3 regions of the Mesorhizobium sp. M1217 genome follow, and region 1 is predicted to be linked to each of the others. Evidence: predicted binding sites of a transcription regulator. Region 1 holds the regulator's gene; each other region holds the start of a gene.
The links. The regulator PhoB, encoded in region 1, activates phosphate uptake and scavenging genes when phosphate is short. The targets are predictions, from matches to a motif close to TGTCATNNANCTGTCAT.
Positions count from the first base shown of each region.

Region 1 (10,136 bases):
CTCGCCAACGAGCCGGGCGCCGAGTCCTGGCCAATGACGGCGGCGACGTGGATCCTCCTGTACAAGAAGCCGGACGACGCGGCGACCACCGGCGAAGCGCTCAAATTCTTCGCCTGGGCATACGACAAGGGCGACGAGATGGCCGGCGAGCTGGACTACGTTCCGATGCCCGACAAGGTGGTCGAGAGCGTCAAGGCCATGTGGGCCAAGGAAGTCGTCGGCAGCGACGGCAAGCCGCTCTACTCGGCTATGTAATCTCCTCCAGGGAGGGCGTCGACGGCGCCCTCCCTGTTGCCTTCAATCGCGAGGACCCAATGACCATCGCTTCCGATGCCATGCTATCATCTGCAGCCCGGGCCAGGGAAGCTACGGTGCGGCGCTTCGCGCTCACAGACGCCATATTCCGCGGACTCACCCGCGCTTCCGCAATTCTTGTGCTGGTCATCCTCGGTGGTGTCGCAATCTCGCTGTTTGCCGGCTCATGGCAGGCCCTGTCGTCCTTCGGGTTCTCTTTCCTGACGACTGAAAGCTGGAATCCGGTAACGGAAAAATTTGGCGCGCTGGCGCCGATCTACGGCACGCTGGTCACGGCGGCCATCGCCATCCTGATCGCGGTTCCGATCGGCATCGGCATTGCCGTGTTTCTCACCGAACTCTGCCCGCGCCCGCTCAGGCGCCCGATCGGCATAGCGGTCGAGCTGTTGGCCGGCATTCCCTCGATCATCTACGGCATCTGGGGCCTGTTCGTGTTCGCGCCGTTCCTGCAGACGACGATACAGCCCTTCATCATCAACATCTTCCACGGCGTGCCGGGACTATCCAGCCTTTTCGCCGGCCCTCCTTACGGCATCGGCCTTCTGACCTCGGCGCTGATCCTCGCCATCATGGTGCTGCCCTTCATCACCTCGATCACCAAGGACGTCTTCGATACGGTGCCGGCGGTGCTGAAGGAATCGGCCTACGGCATCGGTTGCACGACCTGGGAAGTGACCCGGCGCGTGGTCATTCCCTATACCCGCATCGGTATCATGGGCGGCGTCATGCTTGGCCTCGGCCGCGCGCTCGGCGAAACCATGGCGGTGACCTTCGTCATTGGCAACGCCCACCGCATCAGCGCCTCTCTGTTCGCGCCGGGCACGACGATCTCGGCGACCATCGCCAATGAGTTCACCGAGGCCGACGGCGATCTCTACACCTCCTCTCTGGTTTCGCTCGGCCTGATCCTGTTCGTCATCACTTTCCTGATCCTTGCCGCCGCCCGCTATATGCTGATGCGGATCGACGCCCGTACGGGAGTCTGACCGATGTCGACATCCTCATCGCTCCACAGCCGCCGCAAAGCCAGAAATTCGGTGATGATGGCGCTTTGCGTCGTCGCCGCCGGCATCGGGCTTGCCTGGCTGGCGCTCATTCTCGGTGCACTGGTCTATAAGGGCACAGCCGGGCTTTCGTTCGCGGTCTTCACCGAGATGACGCCACCGCCAGGCGAGGCCGGCGGCCTGCTCAATGCAATCGCGGGCAGCCTGCTGATGACGATCATCGCCGTTGTCGTCGGCACGCCGATCGGCGTGCTGGCGGGAACCTACATGGCCGAATATGGGCGTTTCTCGCGCATCACCACCGTCGTGCGCTTCATCAACGACATCCTGTTGTCGGCGCCGTCGATCATCATCGGCTTGTTCGTCTATGAACTGATGGTGCGGCCAATGGGACATTTCTCGGCCATAGCCGGCGCCGTTGCGCTTGCCATCCTGGTCATTCCGGTGGTCGTGCGCACCACTGAAGACATGCTCAACCTGGTGCCGAACGCGTTGCGTGAAGCCGGCGCCGCGATCGGCGCGCCGCGCTGGGTGGTGATCCGCTCGGTCGCCTACCGCGCCGCATTGTCCGGCATCGTCACCGGCATATTGCTGGCGATAGCACGCATTTCCGGCGAGACGGCGCCGCTGCTCTTCACCGCGCTCAACAACCAGTTCTGGAGCAGCAATATCAACGCGCCGATGGCCAGCCTGCCGGTGACCATCTTCCAGTTCGCTCTCAGCCCTTATGAGGAATGGCAGCAACTGGCGTGGACCGGCGCACTCATAATCACCCTGACGGTTCTGGGCTTGAGCATCCTCGCCCGCAGCCTTACCGGACGCAGAGAGGACAGATGACACAGATGTTGTCCCCGGACATGACGATGACCGAAACGGTCGCCGAGAAGACGAAGATCGAGGTCAAGAACCTCAACTTCTACTACGGCCAGAGCAAGGCGTTGAAGGACATCACCTTGTCGCTGCCCGAGCGCAGCGTCACTGCCTTCATCGGCCCTTCGGGCTGCGGGAAATCGACGCTGCTGCGTGTGTTCAACCGCATCTACGAACTCTACCCGAAGCAGACAGCCGAGGGCCAGGTGCTGCTCGACGGCAAGAACATTCTCGACCGCTCGCAGGACCTCAATCTCCTGAGGACCAAGATCGGCATGGTGTTCCAGAAGCCGACGCCGTTCCCGATGTCGATCTACGAGAACATCGCCTTCGGCGTCAGGCTTTATGAGAATCTGGGCAAGTCCGAAATGGACGGCCGCGTCGAACAAGCGTTGAAGCGGGCCGCGCTGTGGGGCGAGGTCAAGGACAAGCTCAACGCCAGCGGCTTGAGCCTGTCAGGCGGCCAGCAGCAGCGGCTTTGTATTGCCCGCACCGTGGCCGTGAAGCCGGAAGTCATTCTGCTCGACGAACCGGCTTCGGCCCTCGACCCGCTGTCGACTGCCAAGATCGAGGAACTGATCGACGAATTGCAAGCCGACTATACGATCGTCATCGTCACCCACAACATGCAGCAGGCGGCGCGCGTGTCGCGCCAGACCGCCTTCATGTATCTGGGTGAACTGGTCGAGTTCGACCGGACCGAGAAGATCTTCACGTCGCCCCGCGAGAAGCGCACGCAGGACTACATCACTGGCCGCTTCGGCTGAGCCGTTCCGATCATGCATATGAGGACAGGACCATGGGCGAACACACAGTCGCTTCTTTCGACGAGGATCTCGAGCAGATCAGCAAGCTGATCCGCGACATGGCCGACCTCGCCGGTTCGATGGTCGGCGGGGCGACCAAGGCCCTGTTGAATTCCGACAACGTGCTGGCGCAACGCGTCGTTTCCGACGACGCCATCATGGATGCGCGTCAACGCGAACTGGACGACCGCGCCATCACCCTGATCGCCAAACGCCAGCCGATGGCCCACGATCTTCGCCATGTGGTCGGAGCGATCCGCATGGCGGGCGACCTCGAACGCATCGGCGACCTTGCCAAGAATATCGCCAAGCGCGTGAGTGCGGTCGGCCTCAGCGCCACGCCGCGGGACCTGTCGCATTCCATCGACGCGATGGCGCAGCTGGTTCTCATCCAGGTGCAGGGTGTCATCGAGGAATATGCTGCAGGCGATGCGGCCGCGTTGGCCAAGCTGCGTGCCGCCGACGAGCGCATCGACGTCAAATACACGTCCGTGTTCCGCGAGCTGTTGACCTACATGATGGAAGATCCGCGCAACATCACCGCTTGCACGCACCTGCTGTTCTGCGCCAAGAATCTGGAGCGGATCGGCGACCATGTCACCAACATCGCCGAAAATGCGTATTATGTGCTGACCGGCGAGCAATTGCCGGTCAATCGTCCGAAGCAGGACGAAACGACAATGTCCGCACCGGTGACATGATGGGGGTGCCCAGCCGATGATCGCACCACGCATAATGGTGGTGGAGGACGAGGAGCCATTGGGTGTGCTGCTCCGCTACAATCTCGAATCCGAAGGCTACCAGGTCGAGGTGGTGACACGCGGCGACGAAGCCGAGATCCGTTTGCAGGAGAATGTGCCCGACCTTTTGGTGCTCGACTGGATGATACCAGCGGTTTCCGGCATCGAGCTCTGTCGTCGGTTGCGGGTGCGCCCCGAAACCGAGCGGCTGCCGATCATCATGCTGACCGCGCGCGGCGAGGAGAGCGACCGGGTGCGCGGGCTTTCGACCGGCGCCGACGACTATCTGGTCAAACCGTTTTCGACACCGGAATTCATGGCCAGGGTCAAGGCGCTGCTGCGGCGCGCCAAGCCGGAAGTGCTGTCCAGCGTGCTGAAGGTCGGCGACATCGTGCTCGATCGCGAATCGCACAGGGTCTATCGCAAGAAGAGCGAAATCAGGCTCGGGCCGACCGAATTCCGGCTGCTCGAGTTCATGATGCGGCATCCGGGCCGTGTCTTCTCGCGCAGCCAGTTACTCGATAATGTCTGGGGCGAGACAATCTACATCGACGAACGCACCGTCGACGTGCATGTCGGGCGGCTGCGCAAAGCCGTCAACAACGGCCGGATGCCGGATGTCATCCGCACCATCCGCGGTGCCGGCTATGCGATCAGGGAAGATTGACCCGCCTGGTCAGGCTACGTTCTTTCTGACGCTGGGCCTCATTTGCGCGCCCGGCGCGAAAATCTCCTGGTCGACGAAGCTTAGCGCCCGCATCGCGCAGCCTTCGCGGATCAGCGGCAATTCGTTCGGCTCTGTATCGAAGGAGATCGAGCCCGAATGCTGGCCGCCGGCGGTCTGGGCGATTGCCTTCCGCAAGGCCGGCTCGATCAGATCGAAGGCGGCGGCACTGGCGCCGACCATCGCGACCGGTGCCGGATCGATCAGCGCGAACAGCGAGCCGAGACCGAAACCCAGCGCTTCGCCGGCCTTGCGGTAGGCCTCGCGTTCCGGCCCATCTTTCTCGCGCGCCCGGGCCGCCAGTGCTCGCATGTCGGCGTCGCTGACGTCGGCGATCGGTTCGCTTTCTTCGCTCATCTGCCTGGCGTTGCGCCAGATGGCGTAGTTGCCGGCATAGGCCTCGATGCAGCCGCGCCGCCCGCAACGGCAGAGCGCGCCGCCCGGACGATGGATCATGTGGCCAAATTCGCCACCCGAGGAATGCGTCCCGGTGAACAGTTCGCCCTTCAGCACCAGCCCCATGCCGATGCCATGCGAAAGCAGGATGGCGATGAAGTCGTCGCGATAGCGATCCGGATTGCGCCAGCGCAAAGCCACCGCCATCATGTTGCAGTCGTTCTCCACCGTTGCCGGGATGCCGAATTCGTCCTCCAGCATGTCGGCAAAGGCGATGTCGGTCTGCGGCGTGATCGGCGACCACAGCATGGCGCGTGCAGGGGAGTCGGTAATGCCCTGAATCGCCAGGGCGATGCGGGCGACACTGCGGACGTCAAGGTCTGGATCCTGCAGCCGGCGCCGGACGATGGCCATGCATTCACGGATCAGCTCGTCGCGCGGCATGGTCAGCGTGTCCAGCCGGCGCTGTTCCTCGGCGACCACCTGTCCCGTATAGTCGATAATGGCGGCCGACAGGAAATTCAGCGACAACACCACGGTCAGCACCGCCGCCGCTTCCGGGTTGAGGGCGAGGCCGACCTGCGGACGACCGCGTTTCAACGAAACGGGCTCACTTGCCTTGCTCTCGGCGAGGATGCCTTCCCGTATCAGGTCGGAAGAGATCGCCGATATGGTCGAATGACTGAGGCCGGTAGTAGCTGCGATCTCAGTACGCGATGGCTGGCCGGCCCGGCGCACCGCCGAGATCACCATCGCCCGGTTGCGCCGGCGCAAATCGTCATGGCGGATTCCGACCGACATTGTTTTGCTTTCCTCCCGGTTGCCGCGGCCGCTCATGAACCGGAAGCCGTCGGTAATGTCCGACAAATAGTGTCGGACGCAGGCAAATAGTGTCAGATGCAGGTGGCGCTGTCATCGTTTATTCCGACGCTCGAAAAAACTCGCAGAGTCATCAAAATCCATCAGAATCGATGTTGACAGCAGCCGGAGATCGGGCCAGTATTTTTTCGAGGCTCGAAAAAATTAGAGCTTCTAAGCTGGTCTTTGAGCCAATTGGTCACGCCGTACGCGGCGCAGGGAGGATATGATGAAGAAATTCACGACCGCCATTCTGGCGGGTGTCGCCATGACGCTGGCGCTGGCGTCGGTGGCGCAGGCTAAAGACAAGGTCATCGGCGTTTCCTGGTCGAACTTCCAGGAAGAGCGCTGGAAGACCGACGAGGCCGCAATGAAGGCGGCCATTGAGGCCGCAGGCGACAAGTATATTTCCGCCGACGCACAGTCCAACCCCGGCAAGCAGCTCACCGACGTCGAGAGCCTGATCTCGCAGGGCGCCAGCGCACTGATCATCCTGGCGCAGGACGCCTCGGCCATCGGGCCGGCCGTGCAGAAGGCACTGGACGAAGGCATCCCGGTCGTCGGCTATGACCGGCTGATCGAGAACAAGGACGTGTTCTATCTGACCTTCGACAACAAGGAAGTCGGCCGCATGCAGGCCCGCGAAGTCTTCAAGGTGAAGCCGGAAGGCAACTACGTCTTCATCAAGGGTTCGGGTTCCGATCCGAATGCCGATTTCCTGTTTGCCGGTTCGATGGAGGTGCTGAAGGAGGCCATTGACGGCGGCAAGATCAAGAATGTCGGCGAGGCCTATACGGACGGCTGGCTGCCGGCCAACGCTCAGAAGAACATGGAACAGTTCCTGACCGCCAACGACAACAAGGTCGATGCCGTGGTCGCCGCTAATGACGGCACTGCCGGCGGCGTCGTCGCCGCGCTGACGGCGCAAGGGCTGGCCGGATCGGTTCCGGTTTCGGGCCAGGACGGCGACCACGCCGCGCTGAACCGCATCGCGCTCGGCACACAGACCGTGTCGGTGTGGAAGGATGCGCGCGAGCTCGGCAAGAATGCCGCCGAGATCGCCTCGCAACTGGCCGACGGCAAGCAGATGACCGACATTGCCGGCGTGAAGGATTTCACCACGCCCGGCGGCAATACCGTCAAGTCGCTGTTCCTGACCCCGGTCGCCATCACCAAGGACAACCTCAACGTCGTCATCGACGCCGGCTGGATCAAGAAAGAAGAGGTCTGCGCCGGGGTGACGGCTGGCACTGTTGCAGTCTGCAACTGAGCCGACGTTTCCGAAAAGTCCGAACGCCGCGGCCGCTCGCCGCGGCGTTTTTCCAACAAGAGTTGTTTTTCCGCTTCCGGCGGATAACTTCTAGGCTGCTTCCGGCATCCGCGGCAGACGGCAACCCGGCGGGAGAAACATCATGACCGACACGACGTCCAACACGCCGGTCGACAGCACGACAGACCGGGCACGGGAATCCGAACTCGGCATTGTTGCCCGATTTCTCAAGGCAACCGAACTCGACACGCGCATGCTCGGCATGGTCGGCGCGCTGCTGGTCATCTGGGTCGGCCTGCATGTCATTTCTAGCGTACGGCTCGGCGTCAATCCGTTCGACTTCGACAGCCGGACCTTCCTGACGCCACGCAATCTCTGGAACCTGTCGGTGCAGACTTCGGCCGTGGCCATAATGGCCGCCGGAATGGTGCTGGTTATCGTCATGCGCAATATCGACCTGTCGGTCGGCTCCGCCGAAGGCCTGATCGGCGTGGTCATGGGTTTTGCGCAGGTGCATTTCCTGGTGCGAATGGTCGGTCTGCAATTAGGCAACCCCTGGATCTGGATCCTGGCGCTGGCCATCGGCCTCGCGCTTGGCCTTCTGATCGGAGCGTTCCAGGGATACATCATCGCTTATCTCGAGGTGCCGGCCTTCATCGTGACGCTGGGCGGCCTTCTGGTCTGGCGGGGTGCCGCATGGTGGGTCGCCAGTGGGCAGACGATTGCGCCGCTGGATGCCACTTTCCAGCTGATGGGCGGCGGACCGACGGGTTCGATCGGTGCGCGATGGAGCTGGATCGTCGGAATTGTCGCGTGCCTGGCGGTTGTGTTCATGCTGCTCAACGGGCGGGTGCAGCGCAAGCGGTTCCGCTTCCCGTTACGCCCGATCTGGGCCGAGACGTTCCTCGGGGCCGTCACTTGCCTTGTCATCATGGGCGCCATATGGCTTGCCAATTCCTATCCTTGGCCGGTCGGCATCGTGAACAGATATGCGGCGGCCAACAATATAACCGTTCCCGAAGGCGGGCTGTTCATCGCCCATGGCATCGCCATACCCGTGCTGATGGCTGTAGCCGTAGGGCTGATCATGACCTTCATCGCCAAGCGTACCCGTTTCGGCCGCTATGTCTTCGCCATCGGCGGCAATCCGGAAGCAGCCAACCTTGCCGGTATCAACACGCGCTGGGTGACCATGAAGGTGTTCATGATCATGGGCGTGCTGGCGACGATCGCCGCAGCGATCTCGTCAGCCAGGCAGAACTCGTCGACCAATGCGCTGGGCACGCTGGACGAGCTCCTGGTCATCGCGGCGGCGGTGATCGGCGGCACGTCGCTCGCCGGCGGCTCCGGCACAGTGCTCGGCGCCATGCTCGGCGCGCTTTTGATGCAGTCGCTGCAGTCCGGTATGGTGCTGCTCGGCATCGATTCGCCGCTGCAGAGCATCGTTGTCGGAGCCGTGCTGGTGGTCGCGGTGTGGCTCGATACCGTCTATCGCAAACGGGTCTGAGCATGATCCCGCAAGGTGGAAACCGGTTTTCGTACAACTTGATGCTCAAGCAGGATCTATAGGGAGGAAGGACGAGCATGGCAGACAAAACCGCTCCCACGCCGCTGATCGACATGCGCAACATCTCCATCGCTTTCGGCGGCATTCGCGCCGTCGACGATGCCTCTGTCGACCTTTTCCCGGGCGAGGTGATGGCTTTGCTCGGTCACAACGGTGCCGGCAAATCGACGTTGATAAAAATCCTGTCCGGCGCCTACAAGCGCGATGCGGGCCAGATTTTCGTCAACGGCGAGGAAGCTTCGATCTCCAATCCCCGCGACGCCAAGAAGTACGGCATCGAGACGATCTACCAGACGCTGGCGCTGGCCGACAATGTCGATGCGGCCGCCAACCTGTTTCTCGGCCGCGAGCTGATGACCGGCTGGGGTACGCTCGACGACGTCGCCATGGAGGCCGAGGCGCGCAAGGTGATGGGCAGGCTCAATCCGCGTTTCCAACGCTTCAAGGAGCCGGTGGTAAAGCTTTCGGGCGGCCAGCGGCAGTCGGTGGCGATCGCCCGCGCCATCCTGTTCAATGCTCGCATCCTGATCATGGACGAGCCGACGGCGGCACTCGGGCCGCAAGAGACGGCGCAGGTCGGCGAACTGGTCAGGCAGCTCAAGTCCGACGGCATCGGCATCTTCCTGATCAGCCATGATATTCACGACGTGTTCGAGCTTGCCGACCGTGTCTGCGTCATGAAGAACGGTCGGGTTGTCGGAACGACGCGCACAACCGACGTCACCCAGGACGAGGTGCTCGGCATGATCATCCTCGGCAAGTGCCCACCCGGCGCCATTCCGGGGCCGGGCGCGCTGAAGATCGCCGCATGAACGAGAATTAGCCGGCTAATCACAAGCCGCCAAAATGTGCCAGCCGTCACCATGCATTGGCCTCGCCATTGTGTTGGCGTCAGGACTTGCCCATAAAGATGCCGAACCGTCCATCGGGACGTATCAGCAATTGAAGAAGCTTTTTCCGACCGTCGCTTTTATCGCCGTCGCGCTGATCAGCCTGACGATGGCGGGTTTTGCCTATTTTGCCACCCAGGAGGCGGCCCGCATTAAATTCGAGGCGACGGCAGACGACGCGCTTAACCGGATCGAAAGCCGCATCGACCTGGACCTGTCGCTGCTGCGTTCGACCCGGGCGCTGTTCGACGCACGCAATGGCGGTATCTCGCAGGGCGAGTTCAAGGCCTTCTTCAACGCGCTCGACATCGAGAATAATTTCGCCGGCCTGCGCGGCATCGGTTTCCTTCGCCTGGCGAAAACTGGCAACGAGGCGGCGGTCGAGCGCGACATCCTGCACGATCACGGCGCAAGCCATCCGATCTATCCCGACACGAACTTACCGTGGCGTACGCCCATCGTGCTGTTCGAACCGCTGGATCCGTCCAACAAATCCAGCATCGGCTACGACATGTTCACCGGGCCGGCGCGGCGCGAGGCGATCGAAAAGGCGATGACCGACGACCAGCAGCACGCCAGCGGGCTCGTGCAGTTCGGCAAGGATACGGGTGCCGCGCAGACCTTTACCGGGTTCCTCGTCTTCGTCCGGCTCAATGTCGAAACCGCGCCGGACGCCGTGAACGCGACGAGATCCTC
Region 1 covers NZ_JAMYMA010000002.1:69,508-79,643, reverse strand. The annotation lists gene pstS (phosphate ABC transporter substrate-binding protein PstS) at 1-255, shown strand, start outside; gene pstC (phosphate ABC transporter permease subunit PstC) at 315-1,301, shown strand; gene pstA (phosphate ABC transporter permease PstA) at 1,305-2,156, shown strand; gene pstB (phosphate ABC transporter ATP-binding protein PstB) at 2,153-2,956, shown strand; gene phoU (phosphate signaling complex protein PhoU) at 2,989-3,696, shown strand; gene phoB (phosphate regulon transcriptional regulator PhoB) at 3,713-4,402, shown strand; gene NKH37_RS03000 (ROK family protein) at 4,412-5,656, opposite strand; gene xylF (D-xylose ABC transporter substrate-binding protein) at 5,943-6,983, shown strand; gene NKH37_RS02990 (sugar ABC transporter permease) at 7,126-8,490, shown strand; gene NKH37_RS02985 (ATP-binding cassette domain-containing protein) at 8,568-9,362, shown strand; partial or broken gene NKH37_RS02980 (CHASE domain-containing protein) at 9,493-10,136, shown strand, end outside.

Region 2 (10,136 bases), on a different contig from region 1:
TGTTCCTGGCGATAGCCGGCGCGCTGCTCGCTACCGTCGCGGCAATGCCGATGGCGTGGATTTCGATCCGCGCGCCGGGGCGGCTGCAACGCGTCCTGGAAGGCTGCAACTATATCGTCGGCGCGTTGCCCGGCGTCGTCATCGCGCTGGCGCTGGTCACCATCACCGTGCGTATCGCCATGCCGCTCTACCAGACCTTGTTCACCATCCTGGTCGCCTATGCGCTGATGTTCCTGCCGCGCGCCCTGATAAGCCTCAGGGCGTCAATCGCACAGGCGCCGGTCGAGCTCGAACGCGCCGCCTCCAACCTCGGCCGGTCGCCGCTCAAGGCACTGTGGTCGACGACGATCCGCCTGTCGGCGCCGGGCGCCGCGGCCGGCATGGCATTGGTCGCGCTCGGCATCATGAACGAGTTGACCGCAACCCAGATGCTGGCACCCAACGGCACCCGCACGCTGGCGATGGCGTTCTGGTCCTATAGCGGCGAGATCGACTATGCGTCGGCGGCGCCTTATGCCCTGATCATGGTGGCGATGTCGCTGCCTTTGACCTGGCTGCTCTACGTCCAGTCGAAGCGGATGGCCGGGCGATGAGCTTTCTCGAGCTGAGCGGCATCCACAAGCACTACGGCCCGGTGGCAGCACTTGCCGGCGTCGACCTCAGCGTGGCCAGCGGCAGCCGAACGGCGATCGTCGGGCCATCCGGTTGTGGCAAGACCACCTTGCTGCGGCTGATCGCCGGCTTCGAGGCGCCGGACCAGGGCCGCATCGTGCTCGATGGCGAGGTGCTGGCCGATGGCGACACGGCCGTGCCGGCGCATCGCCGCGGCATCGGGCTGGTGGCGCAGGACGGCGCTCTGTTCCCGCATCTGAGCATCGCCGCCAATATCGGGTTCGGCATGGGCCGTCACGAGGAAAAGCGGAGCGAGCGCATCGCCGAGCTCGCCTATGTCGTCGGGCTGGACAAAGGGATCCTGAAGCGCCGCCCGCACGAACTCTCCGGCGGCCAGCAGCAGCGCGTCGCGCTCGCCCGCGCCATGGCCATGAAGCCGCGGCTGATGCTGCTCGACGAGCCGTTCTCGGCGCTCGACACCGGCCTGCGCGCCTCAATGCGCAAGGCCGTGGCCGAGCTCCTCGAAACGGCCGGCATCACCACCATCCTGGTCACCCATGATCAGGCCGAGGCGCTGTCATTCGCCAGCCAGGTCGCGGTGATGCGCGACGGCAAATTCTCGCAGGTCGGCACGCCGCGCGAGCTCTATTTCAAGCCGAAGGACCGGATGATCGCCGAGTTCCTCGGTGACGCCATCGTCCTGCCGGCCAGGATCGCCGATGGCGTTGCCACCTCGCCGCTCGGCCGCATTGCCGTCGACAGCACGGAGCGGCGCGACGTCGCCCGCATCATGCTACGGCCGGAGCAGGTGCTGCTGAAACGGACATCGCGTGAAGGCATGTCCGGCACGCCGGACATGCTGTTCGGCGAGGTGACGGAATCCGAATTCGCCGGCTCGATGTGCACGATCGCGGTGCGTCTCTTGAACAGCCCCGATCCGCCCGATGCTGCCGCCATCGGCAACACGCCGTTGATCCTGCGCAAGCCGGGCATGGACGCGCCGGCGATCGGCGAGATCGTCCGGCTGACCGTGTCTGGCAAGGCGCATGTGTTTGCCTGAACGGTTTGCACGAAGCCAACCTCAATCGACCCGTTTACCGGCCTGATCGAACCAGTGCAGCTTTTCAGACCTCGCCACGACGCGCAATTGGTCGCCTGGCTTGGCGCTGGCGCGGCCTGAGACGCGCACGACGATACGGCTGCCGGCTGCCGCGCAGTGGAGAAAGCTTTCGGCACCGACCGGCTCGACTGCTTCCACTGTCGCCGGCAACGCAAGCGCGCCGGCCGGCGCCTCTGCCGCGAAGGTGATATCGGCATCCTCCGGACGAAAGCCGAGTGTCACCGCCTTGCTTTGTCCAGGCGCCGAGCCAATCACCGTCCCGTCCGTCAGTACCGAGCCTGGAGAGGCCCCTGTGAGGGCCAGCAGATTCATCGGCGGCGCGCCGATGAAGGAAGCAACGAAGGTCGAGGCCGGCTTCTCGTACACGTCGAGCGGCGCGCCGATCTGCTCGACCAGGCCGGCGTTCATGACGACAAGGATGTCGGCCAGCGTCATCGCCTCAAGTTGGTCGTGGGTGACATAGACCGAGGTGACGCCAAGCGAGCGCTGCAAATTCTTGATCTCGACGCGCATCTGCCCGCGCAATTTCGCATCGAGGTTGGACAGCGGTTCGTCGAACAGGAAGACCTTCGGGTTGCGCACGATGGCGCGGCCCATGGCGACACGCTGGCGCTGACCGCCGGAAAGCTCGCGCGGGCGCCGGTCGAGCAGCCCCGAAAGCTCCAGCACCTTGGCAGTCGAGCGTACCCTGCTGTCGATCTCGTCCTTCGGCGTGCCGCGGTTGCGCAGGCCATAGGCCATGTTGTCGTAGACCTTCATATGCGGGTAGAGCGCATAGTTCTGGAACACCATGGCGATGTCGCGCTCGGTCGGGCCAATGGCGTTGACCACCTTGCCGTCGATGGCGACTGTACCGGCCGAAATCGTCTCGAGCCCGGCGATCATCCTCAGCAGCGTGGACTTGCCGCAGCCGGAGGGGCCGACCAGCACGCAAAGCTCCTTGTCGGGAATGGCGATGGAAACGCCCTTCACGGCCTCGACGCCGCCGGGATAGATCTTCTTGACATCCTTCAGATCGACGGTCGCCATCGGCTTCTCACTTTTCGGATTCGACCAGGCCGCGCACGAACCAGCGTTGCATCAGCACCACGACCAGGATCGGCGGCACGATGGCCAGTATCGCGGTGACCATGACCAGGTGCCATTGGGTGTCGGCATCTGCGAAGGAAACCATCTTTCGCAGCGCGATGACGATGGTGTTCATGTCGTTGCTGTTGGTGACGAGCAGCGGCCAAAGATACTGCGTCCAGCCGTAGATGAAGAGGATCACGAACAGCGCGGCGATGTTTGTCCGCGACAGCGGTACCAGAATATCGAAAAAGAAGCGCCATGGACCGGCACCGTCGACACGCGCCGCCTCGACCAGTTCGCCCGGGATGGTCATGAAGAACTGGCGAAACAGCAGCGTTGCGGTGGCCGAGGCGATCAGCGGGATAATCAGGCCGGCATAGGTGTCGATCATGCCGAGATCGACCATCACCTTGTAGGTCGGCAGAATGCGCACCTCGACCGGAAGCATCAAGGTGATGAAGATCAGCCAGAAGAAGGTCATGCGCAGCGGAAAGCGGAAGAACACGATCGCGTAGGCCGACAGGATCGAGATGAAGATCTTTCCCACCGCGACGCCGAGCGCCATGATCGTGGTGTTGAGGAGCAGTCTGCCGACGCTGATACCGCCGATACGACCGATGCCGCCGAACAGCGCCTCGCTGTAATTGTTCCATAGCTGGTCGCCGGGCAACAGCGGCAGCGGCGGCCTGAGGATCGTTTGCAGCGTGTGCGTCGAGGCAACGAAGGTGTAGTAGATCGGAAAAACCACGATCAATATGCCAAGGATAAGCACGGCATGGGCGATGACGGTGCGGAGCGGGGATTGGCCGATCATCGCTGCCCTCAGCCGTAATGGACTTTGCGTTCCACATAGCGGAACTGGATGGCTGTGAGCGCGATGACGATGGCCATCAGGATGACCGACTGCGCCGCCGAGTCACCCAGGATCAGATTGACGAAGCCGTCATTGTAGACCTTGTAGACCAGCGTCTCGGTCGTCTTGCCCGGGCCGCCCCCGGTGACGGCATGAACGATGCCGAACGTGTCGAACAGGGCATAGACGGTGTTGACGACCAGCAGGAAAAAGGTTGTCGGCGCAAGCAGCGGGAAGACGATGGTCCAGAAGCGCTTGGTCTCGCCGGCGCCATCCATGGCCGCCGCCTCGATCAGCGTTTTCGGCACCGCCTGCAGGCCGGCGACGAAGAACAGGAAATTGTAACTGATCTGCTTCCAGGCAGCCGCCGACACCAGCAGGATCATGGCGTGGGTGCCGTTGAGCAGCGGGTCCCATGCGATGCCGAGGCTTCTCAGCAAATAGGCCAACGAGCCGATCGAAGGATTGAACAAGAAAAGCCACAGCATGCCGGCAATCGCCGGCGCGACGGCATAAGGCCATATCAACAGTGTGCGGTAGAGGCCTTTGCCGCGCACGGCCTTCTCGGCCATGACCGCGAGCAGCAGGGCCACAACCATGGCAACGATCGCGGTCGCAAGCGAGAACACCACGGTGACCTTGATCGAGTTGAGGTAGGCCGGATCGGCCAGCACCTTCCGGAAATTGGCAAACCAGACAAACCTGCTCTTCAGCCCGAACGGGTCTTGCCTGAGCATCGACTGGTAAAGCGCCTGACCGGCCGGCCAGTAGAAGAAAACCAGGGTGATGGCGAGTTGTGGCGCCACCAGCAGGTACGGCAGGATCTTGTTGGGAAATACGACGCGTGGAGACAGGCTGATTTCCCTCACTATCCAGGTGTCGCCAACGCGAGCTCGCGTGGGCGATATTTCAACCGACTAACGCATGTCGCCCAAAAGTGCGCAGCGGTTTTGGGATAACGACATGCATAAGAACAAGAGCTTAAAGCGCGTCGCATGTGGCCATTCAAACGCGACGCGCTTTAACCGAGATAATCTCGTCAGTTCTCCAGCGCTTCCTTGATCGCGGCGTTGCCGCGTGTGACCGCATTGTCGAGCGCCTGCTGAGCGGTTTGCTGGCCGGCCAGCATCTTCTCCAACTCCTCATTCTGGATATCACGCACCTGCGGCAGATTCGGCAGGCGCACGCCCTTCGAGTTGTCGGTCGGCGCCTTGCCCGTCATCTGCAGGATGGGTGTCTCGCGGCCGGGGTTTTTGTCATAGAAGCCTGATTTCTTGGTCGCCTCATACGCGGCGAGCGTCACAGGCAGATATCCCGACTTCTGGTGCAGATATTTCTGCACATCGGTCTTGGACAGATAGGCAAAGAAGGCGGCAACACCCTTATATTCCTCGTCCGACTTGTTGCCGAACACCCACAGGCTGGCACCGCCCGGCGTGGTGTTCTGTGGTGCGCCCTTGGCGTCGCTATCGTAAGGAAGCTGGCCGATGCCATAGTTCATGCCGGACTTGACGATATCGCCGAGGCCGCCCGACGATTCGGTGAAGATGCCGCATTCGCCAGCGAGGAATATCTGCTTGGCTTCGGAGGTGCGACCGCCATACTTGAACGTGCCGTCCTTGGCCAGGTCCGCGAGCGCCTGGAAGTGGTTGACGAAAATTGGCGCATTGATCTTGAGTTCGACATCGCCGCCGGCCAGGCCGTTCTGCTGAGTGGCCCAAGGCACGTCATTCCACGCCGCGAAATTCTCCAGATGGATCCAGGTCAGCCAGGTCGAGGTATAGCCGCAAGGGGCGGCGCCGCTCGTCTTGATCTTCCTGGCAGCTTCCCACACCTCGTTCCAGGTCTTGGGCGGGCTGTTCACGTCGAGGCCTGCCTTCTGGAAAATGTCCTTGTTGTAGTAGAGGATCGGCGACGAGGAGTTGTAAGGGAACGACAGCATGGTGCCGTCCGGCTTCGAATAATAGCCGACGATGCCGGGCAGATACTGGCTCTTGTCAAAGGTCATCCCGGCACTGGTCAGCACATCGGCCGCCGGCTTGATCGCACCCTCGGCCGCCATCATCACGCCGGTGCCGACGTCGAACACCTGGAGGATATCGGGCGCCTGGCCGGCGCGGAAAGCGGCGATGCCGGCATTCAGCGTCTCCGGATAGGTGCCCTTGAACACCGGAACGAGCTCATAGTCGCTCTGGCTGGCGTTGAAATCCTTGGAGATCTTGGCTACGACCTCGGCGTTGGCGCCGGTCATGGCGTGCCACCAGCTGATCTGCGTGACGGCGAAGGCGGAGGTGGTGGAAAGCAGGGTCAAGGTGGCGGCGACACCGGCCGCGAAGCCGAAGAACTTCATGTTTCATCTCCCGTTTGTCATTGGCGAAAGGGGCACTCTCGCAAAGCCAATATGTGGCGCTGATGACAATCGGACAACGGTTTTGTTGCGGGTCAATGAACATCGCTTCCGGCTAAAGTGCGCTCGCTACCGAAAGCGTCGCCAGGAACTACATCACCGCCTTCTCGGCGGAGCGCATCGGTTTTCCCCCGAAAAGGCCCGCCTCATGGCCCGCGGGTTAACCATTCGTTATAATCTCCAAGAGCTAATCAGTCACACCTCCCCTGTTATTTGGCAGACCGAGTGAACCCAGGATGCTGACGGTCTATAATTGTATTGTAAGTCAGCACGACCTGAGACTGGTCGCACTTGCCGCCCTCGTCTGCGGCATTTCTTGCTTCTCTGCAGTAAATCTCCTTAAGCACATCGGCCGATCGACCAACCGAAACCGGCTTGTCTGGCTAATGATCGCCGCAACTTCGACCGGGTTCGGCATATGGGCGACGCATTTCATCGCCATGACTGCGTTTACGCCGGGAATACCAAACGCATATAATCCGGGATTATCCGCCTTTTCGCTTGCCGCCGCCGTCATCCTGACCGCGCTTGGGATGTGGGTTGCCACCTTGCGCCGCGGCATCGACCATTTCCTCGTCGGCGGTGCCATTCTCGGTGGCGCCATCGCGACGATGCACTATATCGGCATGGCGGCGTTCGAGGTCGAGGGCCGGATCGTATGGAACCTGCTCCTTGTCGCGATATCGCTTCTGGCCGGCGGGACGCTCGCGGCAATGGCGCTCCTTGTCGTCTTGCGCCGCCCGTCCGCGCTCGCAACACTTGGTGGCGCCGCGCTTTTGACGCTGGCGATTTGCAGCTTGCATTTCATCGCGATGGGCGCGGTGTCGATCATTCCGGATTCCTCGATTGAAATATCCGAACATTCCATCGAGCCCATTTCCCAGGCCTTTGCCGCAGCGGTCGCCAGCCTGGTAATCCTTGTGCTGTCAGGCGCCGCGCTGTGGATCGACCTGCGCTTTCGCCGGCAGAGGCTCGAGGCCGATCGCATGCACGATCTCGCCAATGCCGCGGTCGAAGGGCTGATCGTTTGCGATGGCACACGCATAGTCAGCGCCAATGACAGCATGGCGAAACTGACGGGCACGGCGACAGCCACCCTGAACACGATGCAACTCGGCGAGCTGTTCGATGGACAGAGCGCAGCCGATGTATCCAGCTTCGGCGAACAGGCACAAGAAACGAAATTGAGGGGCAGCGACGGCACGAGAATTCCTGTCGAGCTGATCGCCAGGAAGATCGCCTACTGCGGCAGGCCTCATACGGTGCTTGCCGTTCGCGACATCCGTGAGCGCAAGAAGGCGGAAGAAGAGATCCTCCGTCTCGCGCATTTCGATCCACTTACCGGACTTGCCAATCGGCGGAGCTTTTCTTCCCGGCTCGAAGCAGAAATCGCTTCGATGGAGCGTGGCAGCAAGGATGGATATCTGGCGCTCCTGCTGCTTGACCTCGACCGGTTCAAGCAAGTCAACGACCTCTACGGCCACAGCGCCGGTGACGCCATGCTGCAGAAGCTGGCGCACTGCATTTCCGGCATTCCGCGCCACGGACAGATGCTCGCGCGTCTCGGCGGCGACGAGTTTGCCGTATTAGCTCCGAACCTCCCCGACCCCCTGGCCGCAGGCCGCATAGCCGAGGACTTGCTGGCGGCGATCCGGGAGGAAAACAGGGTTTCAGTCGGCTCCGGCCTTGTTTCGGCCAGCATCGGCATCGCCTTCTTTCCGCTGGATGCCGAAGATCAGGCCGGCCTGATCGGCCATGCCGACACGGCACTCCATCGCGCCAAGACCGAGGGCAGGGACACGTATCGTTTTTTCGAGATAGCCATGGGCACCGCGGCCCGCGACAAGCGCGTGATGGAGCATGAACTGCGCCAGGCGATCGCCCGCAAGGAGTTCCACCTCGTCTACCAGCCGCAGAAGGAAATCCGCAGCGGCAAGATGATCGGCTTCGAAGCCCTGGTCCGTTGGCAGCATCCGGAGCGGGGCGACATTTCCCCGGCCGTTTTCATCCCCGTGGCCGAGGACAGCGGCGCCATCGCGCAGATCGGCGACTGGGTGCTGACGACGGCTTGTAACGATGCAGTTCGCTGGACAAATCCGCTGATGGTCGCCGTCAACGTCTCCGCCGTGCAGCTTCACAATCCGAACTTCAGCCGCAAGGTGCACGACGCACTGGCGAGATCCGGCCTCGCACCCGGCAGGCTCGAACTGGAGATCACCGAAACGGCCCTAGTGAAGGACATGCCCCGCGCATTGGCAACCTTGAGGCAGGTCAAGGCGCTTGGCGTGCATGTGGCGATGGACGATTTTGGCACCGGATATTCTTCGCTGTCCAACCTTAGCGCCTTTCCCTTCGACAAGATCAAGATCGACGGGTCGTTCATCAAATCGGTCGATAAGAACGGCCAGTTCGCGGCGATCGTCCGCGCCGTGCTGGGGCTTGGACGCGGTCTCGGGCTGCCGGTCCTGGCGGAGGGCATCGAGACGCCGGGCGAATTGCAGTTCCTTGACGCCGAGGCTTGCGAGATCGGGCAAGGCTATTACCTCGGCAAACCGGCTCCGATCGAGACATTCGGCGAGTTGACGGGCGTCACGGCTCCGGCAGTCCGCGCCGCCAGCCGGCGCGGCGCAAGCATCGCCGTGCTCAAGCCGCGCCTGCGCACGGTCTGAGCCTATCCCGGCTGAAGCGCTGCCTCGACCAGACGCTTGGCATCCGGCCCTGACCATTCGGCCGGGCCGTTCATATGGGCGATCAGGCAGCCTTGCCCATCGATCAGCATGGTGACCGGCAGACCGAGCGCCAGGCCGCGCGTCTTGACGTCGTTGAACAGTGCCATGGTGGCATCGCGATAATAGCCGAGCGCCTTGACGCCGGTGTCCTCGAGGAACTTCTTCGGCTTGGTATCGTCGCCGGCATCGACGTTGACTGCAACAACCTGAAACGCGTCGCTGCCCATCTCCTTCTGCAGTGCATCGAGCGCCGGCATTTCGGCGCGGCAAGGTGCGCACCATGTTGCCCACAGATTGAGCAGCACCGTCTTGCCGGCATGATCGGCGATCGTCGTCGGCTTGCCGTCGGGGCCGTTGAAGGCGAGGCTTTTCAGCGATTGCGGCGGATCCGCCGGCAAAAGCGCGGCGACTTGACCGGTAGCGGCCGCGGCGATCTTCTTGGCATGGTCGGTCTTGGCGGCGCAGGCGACGTCGTCCTTGCCGCCGCCGGCGGCCACTTGCGCGGGCGCGTTGTTGCCAGAACCGCTTTCCCTGACATATACCGCGACCGCGCCGGCCAGCACGCCCGCAACCAAAGCGGCGAGGATGAGACGCAAAGCCGGGAAAAATCTATTGCCGTCTGCCATTTTTCAAAAACTGCTCCGGAGCACGGGTTATAGCGATGAGCGACAAGAAGGCCAGCAACCAGATGTGGGGCGGACGTTTTGCCTCGGGTCCGGCCGCAATCATGGAAGCGATCAACGCGTCGATCTCGTTCGACCGCAAACTCTATGCCCAGGACATTCGCGGCTCGATCGCCCATAGCGAGATGCTGGCGCAAACGGGCATTATTTCGGCGGCCGATCAAGAAAAAATCAGTCACGGGCTGAACACGATCCTGGCAGAGATCGGGGCCGGCACATTCGAGTTCTCGACCAGGCTGGAAGACATCCACATGAATGTCGAGGCCCGCCTCGCCGATTTGATCGGCCCTGCCGCCGGCCGCCTGCACACTGCCCGCTCGCGCAACGACCAGGTGGCGGTCGACCTCAGGCTCTGGGTCAAAGACGAGTGCTTTCGTGTCGCCGAGGCGCTGAAAGGCCTGATCACAGCGTTCCTCGCCCGGGCCGAGGAGCATGCGGCAACGGTGATGCCGGGCTTCACCCACATGCAAGCGGCGCAGCCGGTGACCTTCGGCCACCACTGCATGGCCTATGTCGAGATGTTTGCGCGCGACCTGTCGCGCGTCCGCGATGCGATCGAACGGATGGACGAAAGCCCGCTCGGTGCGGCCGCCCTTGCCGGCACCAGCTTTCCGATCGACCGGCACCAGACGGCAACGGCGCTTGGTTTTCGCGAACCGAT
Region 2 covers NZ_JAMYMA010000012.1:145,984-156,119, forward strand. The annotation lists gene NKH37_RS21105 (ABC transporter permease) at 1-593, shown strand, start outside; gene NKH37_RS21110 (ABC transporter ATP-binding protein) at 590-1,672, shown strand; gene NKH37_RS21115 (sn-glycerol-3-phosphate import ATP-binding protein UgpC) at 1,694-2,761, opposite strand; gene ugpE (sn-glycerol-3-phosphate ABC transporter permease UgpE) at 2,769-3,617, opposite strand; gene ugpA (sn-glycerol-3-phosphate ABC transporter permease UgpA) at 3,626-4,510, opposite strand; gene ugpB (sn-glycerol-3-phosphate ABC transporter substrate-binding protein UgpB) at 4,696-6,006, opposite strand; gene NKH37_RS21135 (bifunctional diguanylate cyclase/phosphodiesterase) at 6,300-8,732, shown strand; gene tlpA (thiol:disulfide interchange protein TlpA) at 8,735-9,418, opposite strand; gene argH (argininosuccinate lyase) at 9,454-10,136, shown strand, end outside.
Region 2: ugpB (sn-glycerol-3-phosphate ABC transporter substrate-binding protein UgpB) is a predicted target of PhoB. The motif match lies at 6,069-6,085, and genes of this name have one in related genera.

Region 3 (10,136 bases), on a different contig from region 1:
TGACGAGTGCCTTTGACGCGGGCGGCGATCAGGCCGTTCTCAATAACCAGGAAACGCTGGCTCGAGCGGTCCGGCGGATGCAGCGATTTTCTGTTTGATGGCGACACTGGTCGAGGTGATGGCCTCGGAGATTTCGCCGCCATTGCTGTCGGCGCCATAGACCATGCGCACCGCCTCGCGATTGAGGTCTTCGGGCGGGCCGTCGAAGACGACCTTGCCGGCGGCCATGCCGATGATGCGGTTGCAATAGTTGCGCGCCGTATCCAGCGTATGCAGATTGGTGATGACGATGATACCCTCGCGCAAATTGATATCCTGCAGCGAATCCATCACCACTTTGGCGTTGAGCGGATCGAGCGAGGCAATCGGCTCGTCGGCGAGCAACACCTTCGGCTGCTGCATCATGGCACGCGCGATCGCAACGCGCTGCTGCTGGCCGCCGGAAAGCGTGCCGGCGGGCTGCAGCGCGGTGCGGGCGATGTCCAGGCGCTCGAGGGCTGCAACCGCCTCGGCGCATTCGTTGCGGGAGAACATGCCGAACAGGTTGGACAGGGTCGAGCGGTGGTTGAGCCGGCCGAGCAGCACATTGGTCAGCACATCGAGGCGCGGCACCAGATTGAACTGCTGGAAGATCATGGCACAGTCGCGTTGCCAACGCCGGAGCGGCGAGCCGCGCAACCCGGAAACCTCGACGCCGTCGAACAGGATGGATCCCTGGCTGGGATCGATGAGGCGGTTGATCATGCGCAGAAGGGTCGATTTGCCGGCGCCGGAGCGGCCGATGACGCCGACCATCTGTCCTTGCGGGATCGAGATGTGAACATTGCTAACGGCGGTGTTCTTGCCGAACCGGCGGGTGACGCCGCGGATTTCGAGCGTAGCTGACATGGTGCAGGCTCCAGTCCAATCGCAATTGAAGGTCTGTTAACCCTCGCTAGCGCAGCTACGTGAACCTGCGGTGTCTGATTGATGTCAGTTTTGTTACCGCCCACAGCCTGGAGCGGGGCGGGATCAACTCGGCGCGAGAAGCTCGAATGGTGAATGGTGATAAGAAAGGCTTTCCTGAGCCTCGAAATTTATTCGCTGCCCGCCATTACCATTCACGATCCTTAGCCACCATACTTCTCCAGAAAAGCCTCCGCCGACAGCTCCCGGAAATCGTCGAGCGCGGCGCGCAGCCTTGCATGATCCCAATCCCACCAGGCGAGCGCCTGATAGCGCTCCGCGGTGCGGCGGTCGAAGCGCTCGCGGATCGGCTTGGCCGGTACGCCGCCGACGATGGTGTAGGGAGTGACGTCCTTCGATACCACTGCGCCGGCACCGACCGCCGCACCGTCGCCAACGGTGACGCCGGGCAGGACGGTCGAGCCATGGCCGAGCCAGGTGTCGTGGCCGATGGTGACGCGTTTGGCGCGGCGCTGAGCGAAGAATTCGCTCTCGTGCTCGGCGTCGTCCCAATAGTCGGAGGCGCGATAGGTGAAATGGTGCAGCGTCGGCCGCCAGGTCGGATGATTGGTGGCATTGATGCGGACGCTGGCGGCGATGTTGGCGAATTTGCCGATTGTCGCGCACCAGACGCTGCAGTCCTGCATCATGTAGGAATAGTCGCCGATCATGCTTTCCGAAACCCGGCTTCGGTCGGCGATCTCGGTCCAGCGGCCGAGCGTCGAGTTCTCGATCTCCGCCGTCTCGTGGACCAGCGGGGCCTCCGACAATTTCCTGGTCATGCGGCGATTTTCCCAGCGGCGAAGGCGGTCACGTCTATGATGCGATCGGCGACGGCTTCGCGCACGTCGTAATCGTGGAAGATGCCGAGCAAAGCGACGCCCGCCGCCTTCTTGGCGGCGATCAGGGAAATCACCACGTCCCGGTTCTTCGCATCAAGCGAAGCGGTCGGCTCGTCGAGCAGCAGGATCGGATGCTCGGTGATGAAGCCGCGCGCGATGTTGACGCGCTGCTGTTCGCCGCCGGAGAACGTCGCCGGCGGCAGCGCCCAGAGTTTTTCCGGCAGGTTCAATTGGGCCAGCAAGTCGCGTGCCTTGCCGCGCGCGGCTTCGCGCTCCTCGCCGCGCTCGACCAGCGGTTCGGCGACGACATCGAGCGCCGAGACGCGCGGCACGGTGCGCAGGAACTGGCTGACATAGCCGATCGTGAGCCGGCGCACGGCTAGCACGGTGCGCGGGCTGGCCGTGGCGAGATCGATGAGCCCGTCCTCGTGCTGGACGATGATCTGGCCTGCGTCGACGGCATAATTGCCGTAAAGCATTTTCAGGATCGAGCTCTTGCCGGCGCCGGACGGGCCGCCGAGCACGGAGCATTCGCCGGCCCTGATCGCGAAAGAGACACCGGCGACGACAGGCAGTTTGATGCCGTCGCGCAGATGCATGGTGAAGCTCTTGGCAACATCGGAGACGACGAGCGGGGTTGCCATCAGAAGGTCCTCCAATCGCCATTCGTTTGCGGGCCAACACCCCCCTCTGGCCTGCCGGCCATCTCCCCCTCAAGGGGGGAGATGGGCAGCCTGACTATCTCGCTCGTTCTGCAACGTTGTAGGATGGCGAAACCGGGAGTGATAGCCAATCTCTCCCCTTGAGGGGGAGATGCCAAGCGATGCCAAAGAGGGCAGGCCAGAGGGGGGTACGCCGGAGCAATCATCGTCACACCTGCAGAATCGAGGAGACAAGCAACTGGGTGTAGGGCGCGCGCGGATCGTCGAGGACGCGGTCGGTGAGGCCGCTTTCGACAACACGGCCGTCCTTCATCACCATCATGCGCTGCGACAACAGCCGCGCCACGGCGAGATCGTGGGTGACGACGATGGCCGCCAGGCCGAGATCGGTGACCAGCCCCCGCAGCAGATCGAGCAGGCGTGCCTGTACCGAAACGTCGAGGCCACCGGTCGGCTCGTCCATGAACACCAGCCGCGGCCCTGTGACCAGGTTGCGGGCGATCTGCAGGCGCTGGCGCATGCCGCCGGAGAAGGCGCGCGGCTCGTCGTCGATGCGGTCCTCGTCGATCTCGACACGCGACAGCCAGTCGACGGCCGTCGCGCGGATTTTTCCATAGTGACGGTCGCCGACCGCCATCAGCCGTTCGCCGACATTGGCGCCGGCCGACACCGTCATGCGCAGCCCGTCGGCGGGGTTCTGATGGACAAAGCCCCAGTCGGTGCGCATCAGGAAGCGGCGCTCGGCCTCGCTCATGCGGTACAGCTCACGGAACTGGCCGTCGCGCATGCGGTAGCTGGCGGTGCCGGAGCTGGGCAGCAGCCGAGTCGACAGGCAGTTGAGCAAAGTCGTCTTGCCGGAACCCGATTCGCCAACCACCGCCAGCACCTCGCCCGGCCACAGGTCAAAGGTGACGTTCTCGCAGCCGACGCGCGCGCCGTAGAATTTGGACAGCGCCGAAACGCGCAGCAGCGGTGCGTCGGTCATTCAGCTGGCTCCATTTTTCCTGGGGCAAGATGGGTCTCGGGCGCGAGGTGGCCGCGATGGCCTTCGGCGCGCCGCTTCTCGCAATGATCGGTATCGGAGCAGACGAACATGTGGCCGCCATGGTCGTCGAGGATGACCTCGTCGAGATAGACGTTCTCGGCCGCGCACAGCGCGCAGGGCTGGTCGAAGGTCTGCACTTCGAAGGGATGATCCTCGAAGTCGAGGCTGACCACCTCGGTAAAGGGCGGCAGTGCATAGATGCGCTTTTCGCGGCCGGCGCCGAACAATTGCAAAGCCGGCGAACGATGCATCTTCGGATTATCGAATTTCGGCGTCGGCGAGGGGTCCATGACATAGCGGCCCTCGACCTTGACCGGGTAGGCGTAGGTGGTGGCGATGCGGCCGTGCTTGGCGATGTCCTCGTAGAGCTTCACATGCATGAGGCCGTATTCCTCCAGCGCATGCATTTTGCGCGTCTCGGTCTCGCGCGGCTCGAGGAAGCGCAGCGGCTCGGGGATCGGCACCTGATAGACCAGCACCTGACCGGCACTAAGCGGATATTCAGGGATGCGGTGGCGCGTCTGGATGATGGTCGCCTTGGCCGTCTCGGTGGTGACCGCGACATTGGCGACCTTCTTGAAGAAGGCGCGGATCGAGACGGCATTGGTGGTGTCGTCGGCGCCCTGGTCGATGACCTTGAGAACATCGTCCGGTCCGATGATCGACGCCGTGACCTGGACGCCGCCGGTGCCCCAGCCATAGGGCATCGGCATCTCGCGCGAGGCGAACGGCACCTGATAGCCGGGGATGGCGATGCCCTTGAGGATGGCGCGGCGGATCATCCGCTTGGTCTGCTCGTCGAGATAGGCGAAGTTGTAGGTGGCGATGTCGGTCGGTTGTCCGGTCATTCCGCGGCCTGCCTTTTCTCGTCGGCCTTGCCGGCGTTTTCGCGGGCGTCGTGCGCGGCGCGCATGCGGCGCACGAGGTCGAGCTCGGCCTGAAAATCAACATAGTGTGGCAGCTTCAAATGCTCGACGAAGCCGGTCGCCTGGACATTGTCGGAATGCGAGATGACGAACTCTTCGTCTTGCGCGGCGGCGACGACATCTTCGCCGAATTCGGTTGCACGAAGAGCGCGGTCGCATAGCGCCATGGCCATCGCCTTGCGCTCGCTCTGGCCGAAGACGAGGCCGTACCCGCGGGTGAATTGCGGCGGCGCCTTGGCCGAGCCCTTGAACTGGTTGACCATCTGGCATTCGGTGACGCGGATGCTGCCGAGCGGCACGGCAAAGGGCAGTTCCGGCACGTCCAGTTCCAGTTCGACCTCGCCGATACGAACCTCGCCGACGAAAGGATGGTTGCGCGCATAGCCGCGCTGGGTGGAATAGCCGAGCGCCAGCAGAAACCCCTCGTCACCGCGCGACAGCGCCTGCAGGCGGATATCACGCGCCATCGGGAATTCGAGCGGCTCGCGGGTGATGTCGCCGGGGACATGATCCACGGGCATGTCGCCGTCGGGCTCGATCAGGCCTTCGCGAGCGAGGATGGCCGCGACGCGCGGCATCGCCTCCGCTTCGCCTGCACGCTGCTCCGGTTCGGCGACTTCGCCGCCGGCGGCAAGCTCGGGATCGAGCAACCGGTGGGTGTAGTCGAAAGTCGGGCCGAGCAACTGCCCGCCGGGCAGGTCCTTGTAGGTCGCCGACACGCGCCGTTCGACCAGCATCGAGCCGGTTTCGATCGCCCTGGTATAGCCGAAACGCGGCAGCGTCGTGCGATAGGCGCGAACCAGGAAGATCGCCTCGATCATGTCGCCGCGCGCCTGGACGATGGCGAGTGCCGCCAATTCCCTGTCGTAGAGCGAACCTTCGCTCATCACCCGGTCGACGCCGAGCGCCAGCTGCTCGACGATCTGGTCGAGCCGAAGTGCGGGCACCGAGCGATCGCCGCGCCGGCGGTCGGCGAGCAATTTGTGGGCGTTGCGGATGGCTGCTTCACCGCCTTTTACCGCGACATACATCCTACGCCTCCATCGTCTTAATGCGCGTCGTGCGCGGCAGGCAGGCAATTGCGTCGGACGTGGCGAGGATGATGTCGACACCCCGCGGAAAGCGCTGATTGTTCTGCTTCCATTGCTCGACGAAATGACGCGGCATTTGCGCCGGCGCGATCGTCGCCGTCTTCTCGATGCCCGGGCCTTCGAGCAGCAGCGGAGCGCCGGAGACGAGATCGCCGACCTCAAGGATCAGCGTCGTCGAACGATCGGGATAATCCTGGGTGCCTTGCGAAAACCCGTCGAGCGCCATCATCTCGGCCGGCGTGGCAATCAGCGCGAAATGCGCGTCGGCCGGGGTGTTGGCCAGCGGCGCGCCGGTATGGAAGCCAAGCCAGGATTTCACCGCCGCCGACCCCTGCAAAGCCGGGTCGAGCCAGAGCGGCGTGTCGTTGTCGCACAGCGCCAGAGCAATGGCGCCGGCGATGGCCGACAGCGGCGCCGGGGGGTGGGCGAGGGCCGGCAGCGGCTGCACGCTGCCCGGCCGCGCCATCGCGTCCATGACGGCGCGGAATACGGTCTGCGCGTTGAATACCGGATCGGCGAAGCCGCCCTCAATGGATTGAGTGGCGATGTCCATCAGTCTTCCCCGCGTACCATGGTGAAGAAATCGACCTTGGTCGCCGCCGTCTCTGCGCGGCGCTGGTCACGCGCCTTGGCCAGTGCGGCTTGCAAGGGCGCGACGATCCTGGTCTCGACCTCGTTGCGGTGGGCCGGATCCTGCCAGAGCGCGTCGGCGATTGCCGCCAGCCTTGCCTTCTGCTTGTCGCGACCAAGCGCGTAGCAGTGGCCGACATGGCCGGACGCAAGCCGCACCGTGGCGCGGGTGACCGTCGCCTCGCCGACATTGAACGGCGCGCCGCCACCGCCAATGCGGCCGCGCACGGTCACCAGGCCGGCTTCGGGGCCACGTAGAAGTTCTGCTTCGCAAGGCAGGCCGGCTTCGTCCCAGAGGCGGACAATGTCGTCGCCGGCCGATTGCGCCAGCGTCGCCATTACGGCCTTGCGCTCGGCCTGCTCTCGCGCTTCCTGTCCTCGCATGGCCGGTGCTCCTCGTTCGCGTGCATTTGTCTATTGATATAGACAACTATACAAATGATATCTATTATCTAGCGCGTGTCTATGACGTGTACGTGACACGGGCCAAAAGGTCGGCGCAAAGATTGGGGCGGGAAATGATCGGGCAAGCCAACAGCATCGAGCGGCGCAGCGGTGTCGCGCTATGGCGGCAGATCGCCGACCAGATCCTGCACTCGATCGCCGTCGGCGATTTTCCCGAGAATGCCGCGCTGCCGCCGGAGGTGGCACTTGCCGAACGCTATGGCGTCAACCGCCATACGGTGCGCAGCGCTATCGCAGCGCTGGTGCAGGAGGGTGTGCTCAAGGCGGAGCAAGGGCGTGGCACCTTCGTGCTGTCGCGAAAGCGGCTGTCCTATCCGATCGGCGCCCGCACCCGCTTTTCCGAGGGATTGCAAGGACAGGCGTCAGAGCGGCATATCACCTTGCTCGCGTCGTCGGTGGAGCCGGCCAACCGTCGTGTCGCAGAGGGCTTAGGCCTTGCGAAGGGGGCTGATGTGATACGCCTGGAAACGCGCGGCGAAGCCGATGGAATGCCGGTGTCCCGCGCTGCCGGCTGGTTCGATGCCAGGCGCTTTGCCGGCATCGATGCCGCTATGGCAGAAACCGGTTCGATCACGGCATCGCTGGCACGTTTCGGCATCGACGACTATCTCCGGCAATCGACCGTGCTGTCGGCGCGCCATGCCGATGCCGCCGACCTTGCCGACCTCGACCTGCAGCCCGGCGCCATCGTGCTGGTGACGGTCGCCGTCAACGTCACGCCCGACGGTCAGCCGATCCAGTTTTCGGAGTCGCGCTTCCCGGCCGAGCGGATCGAACTCAAACTGTCGGCGCTTTGAGACGCGGCTATCGTTGTGTCATCCGACCTGGATGACCGCCTTGATCAGCCCGGATTTCTCATGTGCCCAGCGGGCGAGGTCGCGCGGCGTCTCGCCAAGCATGGTGCGGTGGGTGACTAGCTTTGCCAGCGGCACCGCACCGTTGCGGATTGAAGCGGCGACATGGTCGAAATCGGCGCGCAGAGCGTTGCGGCTGCCGATCAGCATCATCTCGCGCTTGTGGAATTCGGGATCGGAAAAGGCGATGTCGTCCTTGACGACGCTGACCAGCACCAGCGTGCCGCCATGCGCGACATGGGCGAAGGCCGACTGCACCGACTGGGTGTTGCCGGTGGCGTCGAAGACCGCGTCAAAACCATCGCCGTCGGTCGCCTGCCGCACCAGATCAGCGGCGGCGCCCTGCGAGCCGTTGAGGGTCGCGAAGCCGAGTTCGCTTTCGGCGAAACCCAGCCTCTCGGCACTCATGTCGAGCAGCGTCACGTCGAGCCCGGCGATGCGGGCGAACAGCGCCGTGCCGAGCCCGATCGGGCCGGCGCCGATGACCAGGGTACGCGCGCCCGATTGAGCCAGCGAGCGCCGCACCGCATGCGCCCCGATCGCCAGGAATTCGACGGCGGCCGCATCGGCCAGCGACAGGCCGTTTGCCGGATAAAGATTTTGCTCCGGCACCAGGATCTGCTCGCACATGGCGCCGTCGCGATGGACGCCGAGCACCTCGATCCTGACGCAGCAATTCGGCTTGCCTTGCCGGCAGGCGATGCATTTGCCGCAGGCGAGATAGGGATTGACGATCACCGCTTCGCCTATTGCCAGATCGACGCCTTGGCCGGTCTCCAGCACGGTCCCCGAGACTTCATGGCCCATGATGCGGGGATAGGCGAGGAACGGGTGCTTGCCTTCAAAAATGTGATAATCGGTGCCGCAGATGCCGACATGACTGACCGCGACCAGCGCCCAGCCCGAGGGCGGCGCGCCAGGCGCCGGGCGATCTTCGAGCACAAGTTCGCCGGGCGAGCGGCAGACGACGGCTTTCATGCTTCAATCCAGTCGGTTCATGGCACCGCCGGCTCTGCTGTTGCGAGGCCGGCGGCTGTTAGGGGCGATCTATTTGCCGCGGCGGCGCAGCCCGTCGAAATAGACGATGACGATGATCAGCACGCCGGTGATGATGCGCTGCCAGAAGGCGTTGACGTTGAGCAGATTGGCGCCGTTGTTGATGGTGGCAAGGATGAAGGCGCCGAGCAGCGGCCCGTGCACGGAGCCGACAGCGCCGAACAGCGACGTGCCGCCGATCACCGAAGAAGCGATCGCCTGCAATTCCCAGCCCTCGGCCTGCGTCGGATTGCCGATGCCGATGCGCGACGCGAGCAGCACGCCGACGAAGGCCGCACACAGCCCCGACAATGTATAGGCCATGTAGATTGTGCGCTGGACGTTGACGCCCGACAGACGCGATGCCTCGGCGTTGGAGCCGACCGAGAACAGGTAGCGGCCCCAGCGGCTGTGGTGCAGGAAGATGTAGGCCGGAATGCCGACCAGGATCACCATCCAGAACAGATTGGGGACGCCGACGAAGGAACTGCGCGAGAACGTCTGGAAGGCGTCGTTGTTGATCGAGATCGAGTTGCCGTTGGTCATCAACAGGCCGATGCCACGCAGCGAGGTCAGCGTCGCCAGGGTGATGATGAAGGGTGGCAAGCCCATCTTGACGATGCCGAAGCCATGGAACATGCCAATGGCGACGCCGACCAGCAAGGTAATCAGGATGGCTAGGAAAACCGGTGTGCCGGCGTTGATCAGCATCGCGACGATGACGGTGGCGAAGCCGACAACGGCGCCGACGGAAAGGTCGATGCCGCCGGTGATGATGACGAAGGTCTGGCCGACCGCCAGGATGGCGATCATCGACCCTTGCCGCAACAGGTTCGAGATGTTGTTGGCCGAGGCGAAGCTCGGCGTCGCCACCGACAAGATGATCCACAAAAGAACCAGCAGTGCCAGCAGTGTCAGCCCGAACAGGGCGTTGTAGTTGCGTTTCGGCCTTTCGGCAGCGATCGCCTCGGTGCTCATATCCGTCCTCCCGGTCTTTCTTGTTTCTCGGCCAGCGCCTGGGTGAGGATCTCCTCGTGGTCAGCGGTACGAAACCCATGAGTGGCCACTAGCTTGCCGCGCCGGAACACATGCAGCGTGTCGGCGAGCTCATAGACCTCGGGCAGGTAGGACGAGATCAGGATGATGCCGGCGCCCTTGGATAGCAGCGCGCCAAACAGGCGGTAGATCTCGGCCTTGGTGCCGACATCGACGCCGACGGTCGGCTCGTCGAAGATGAACAGCTTGGCGCCGTGCGCGAGCCATTTGCCGATGACGATCTTCTGCTGATTGCCGCCGGACAGGCTGGAGGCCAGCGCACTTCGCGTCGGCGTCTTGATGCGCAGGTCGGCGATCTGGCGATCGGCCTGGGCTTTTTCTTGCGCACGGGAGATCAGCAGATTGCTCGAGATGCGCTTGTAGATCGGCAGATTGAGGTTGAGCCCGACCGGCAGGTTGAGGCAGAGGCCCTGGTCGCGGCGGCTTTCCGGGGCCAGCGCCATGCCGAGCCTGATCGCGTCGTGTTCTGAATTGACCTTGACCTCCTTGCCCTCCCAGAGGATCTGGCCGCCCGATTTGCGGTGTCGGCCATAGAGCGTGGTGACGAACTCGCTGCGGCCGGCGCCGATCAGGCCGTAGAGGCCG
Region 3 covers NZ_JAMYMA010000012.1:30,830-40,965, reverse strand. The annotation lists gene phnC (phosphonate ABC transporter ATP-binding protein) at 40-888, opposite strand; gene NKH37_RS20570 (DapH/DapD/GlmU-related protein) at 1,110-1,727, opposite strand; gene phnL (phosphonate C-P lyase system protein PhnL) at 1,724-2,431, opposite strand; gene phnK (phosphonate C-P lyase system protein PhnK) at 2,658-3,434, opposite strand; gene NKH37_RS20555 (alpha-D-ribose 1-methylphosphonate 5-phosphate C-P-lyase PhnJ) at 3,431-4,342, opposite strand; gene NKH37_RS20550 (carbon-phosphorus lyase complex subunit) at 4,339-5,451, opposite strand; gene phnH (phosphonate C-P lyase system protein PhnH) at 5,453-6,064, opposite strand; gene phnG (phosphonate C-P lyase system protein PhnG) at 6,064-6,525, opposite strand; gene phnF (phosphonate metabolism transcriptional regulator PhnF) at 6,660-7,403, shown strand; gene NKH37_RS20530 (zinc-binding alcohol dehydrogenase family protein) at 7,422-8,438, opposite strand; gene NKH37_RS20525 (ABC transporter permease) at 8,508-9,473, opposite strand; gene NKH37_RS20520 (sugar ABC transporter ATP-binding protein) at 9,470-10,136, opposite strand, start outside.
Region 3: phnF (phosphonate metabolism transcriptional regulator PhnF) is a predicted target of PhoB. The motif match lies at 6,607-6,623, and genes of this name have one in related genera.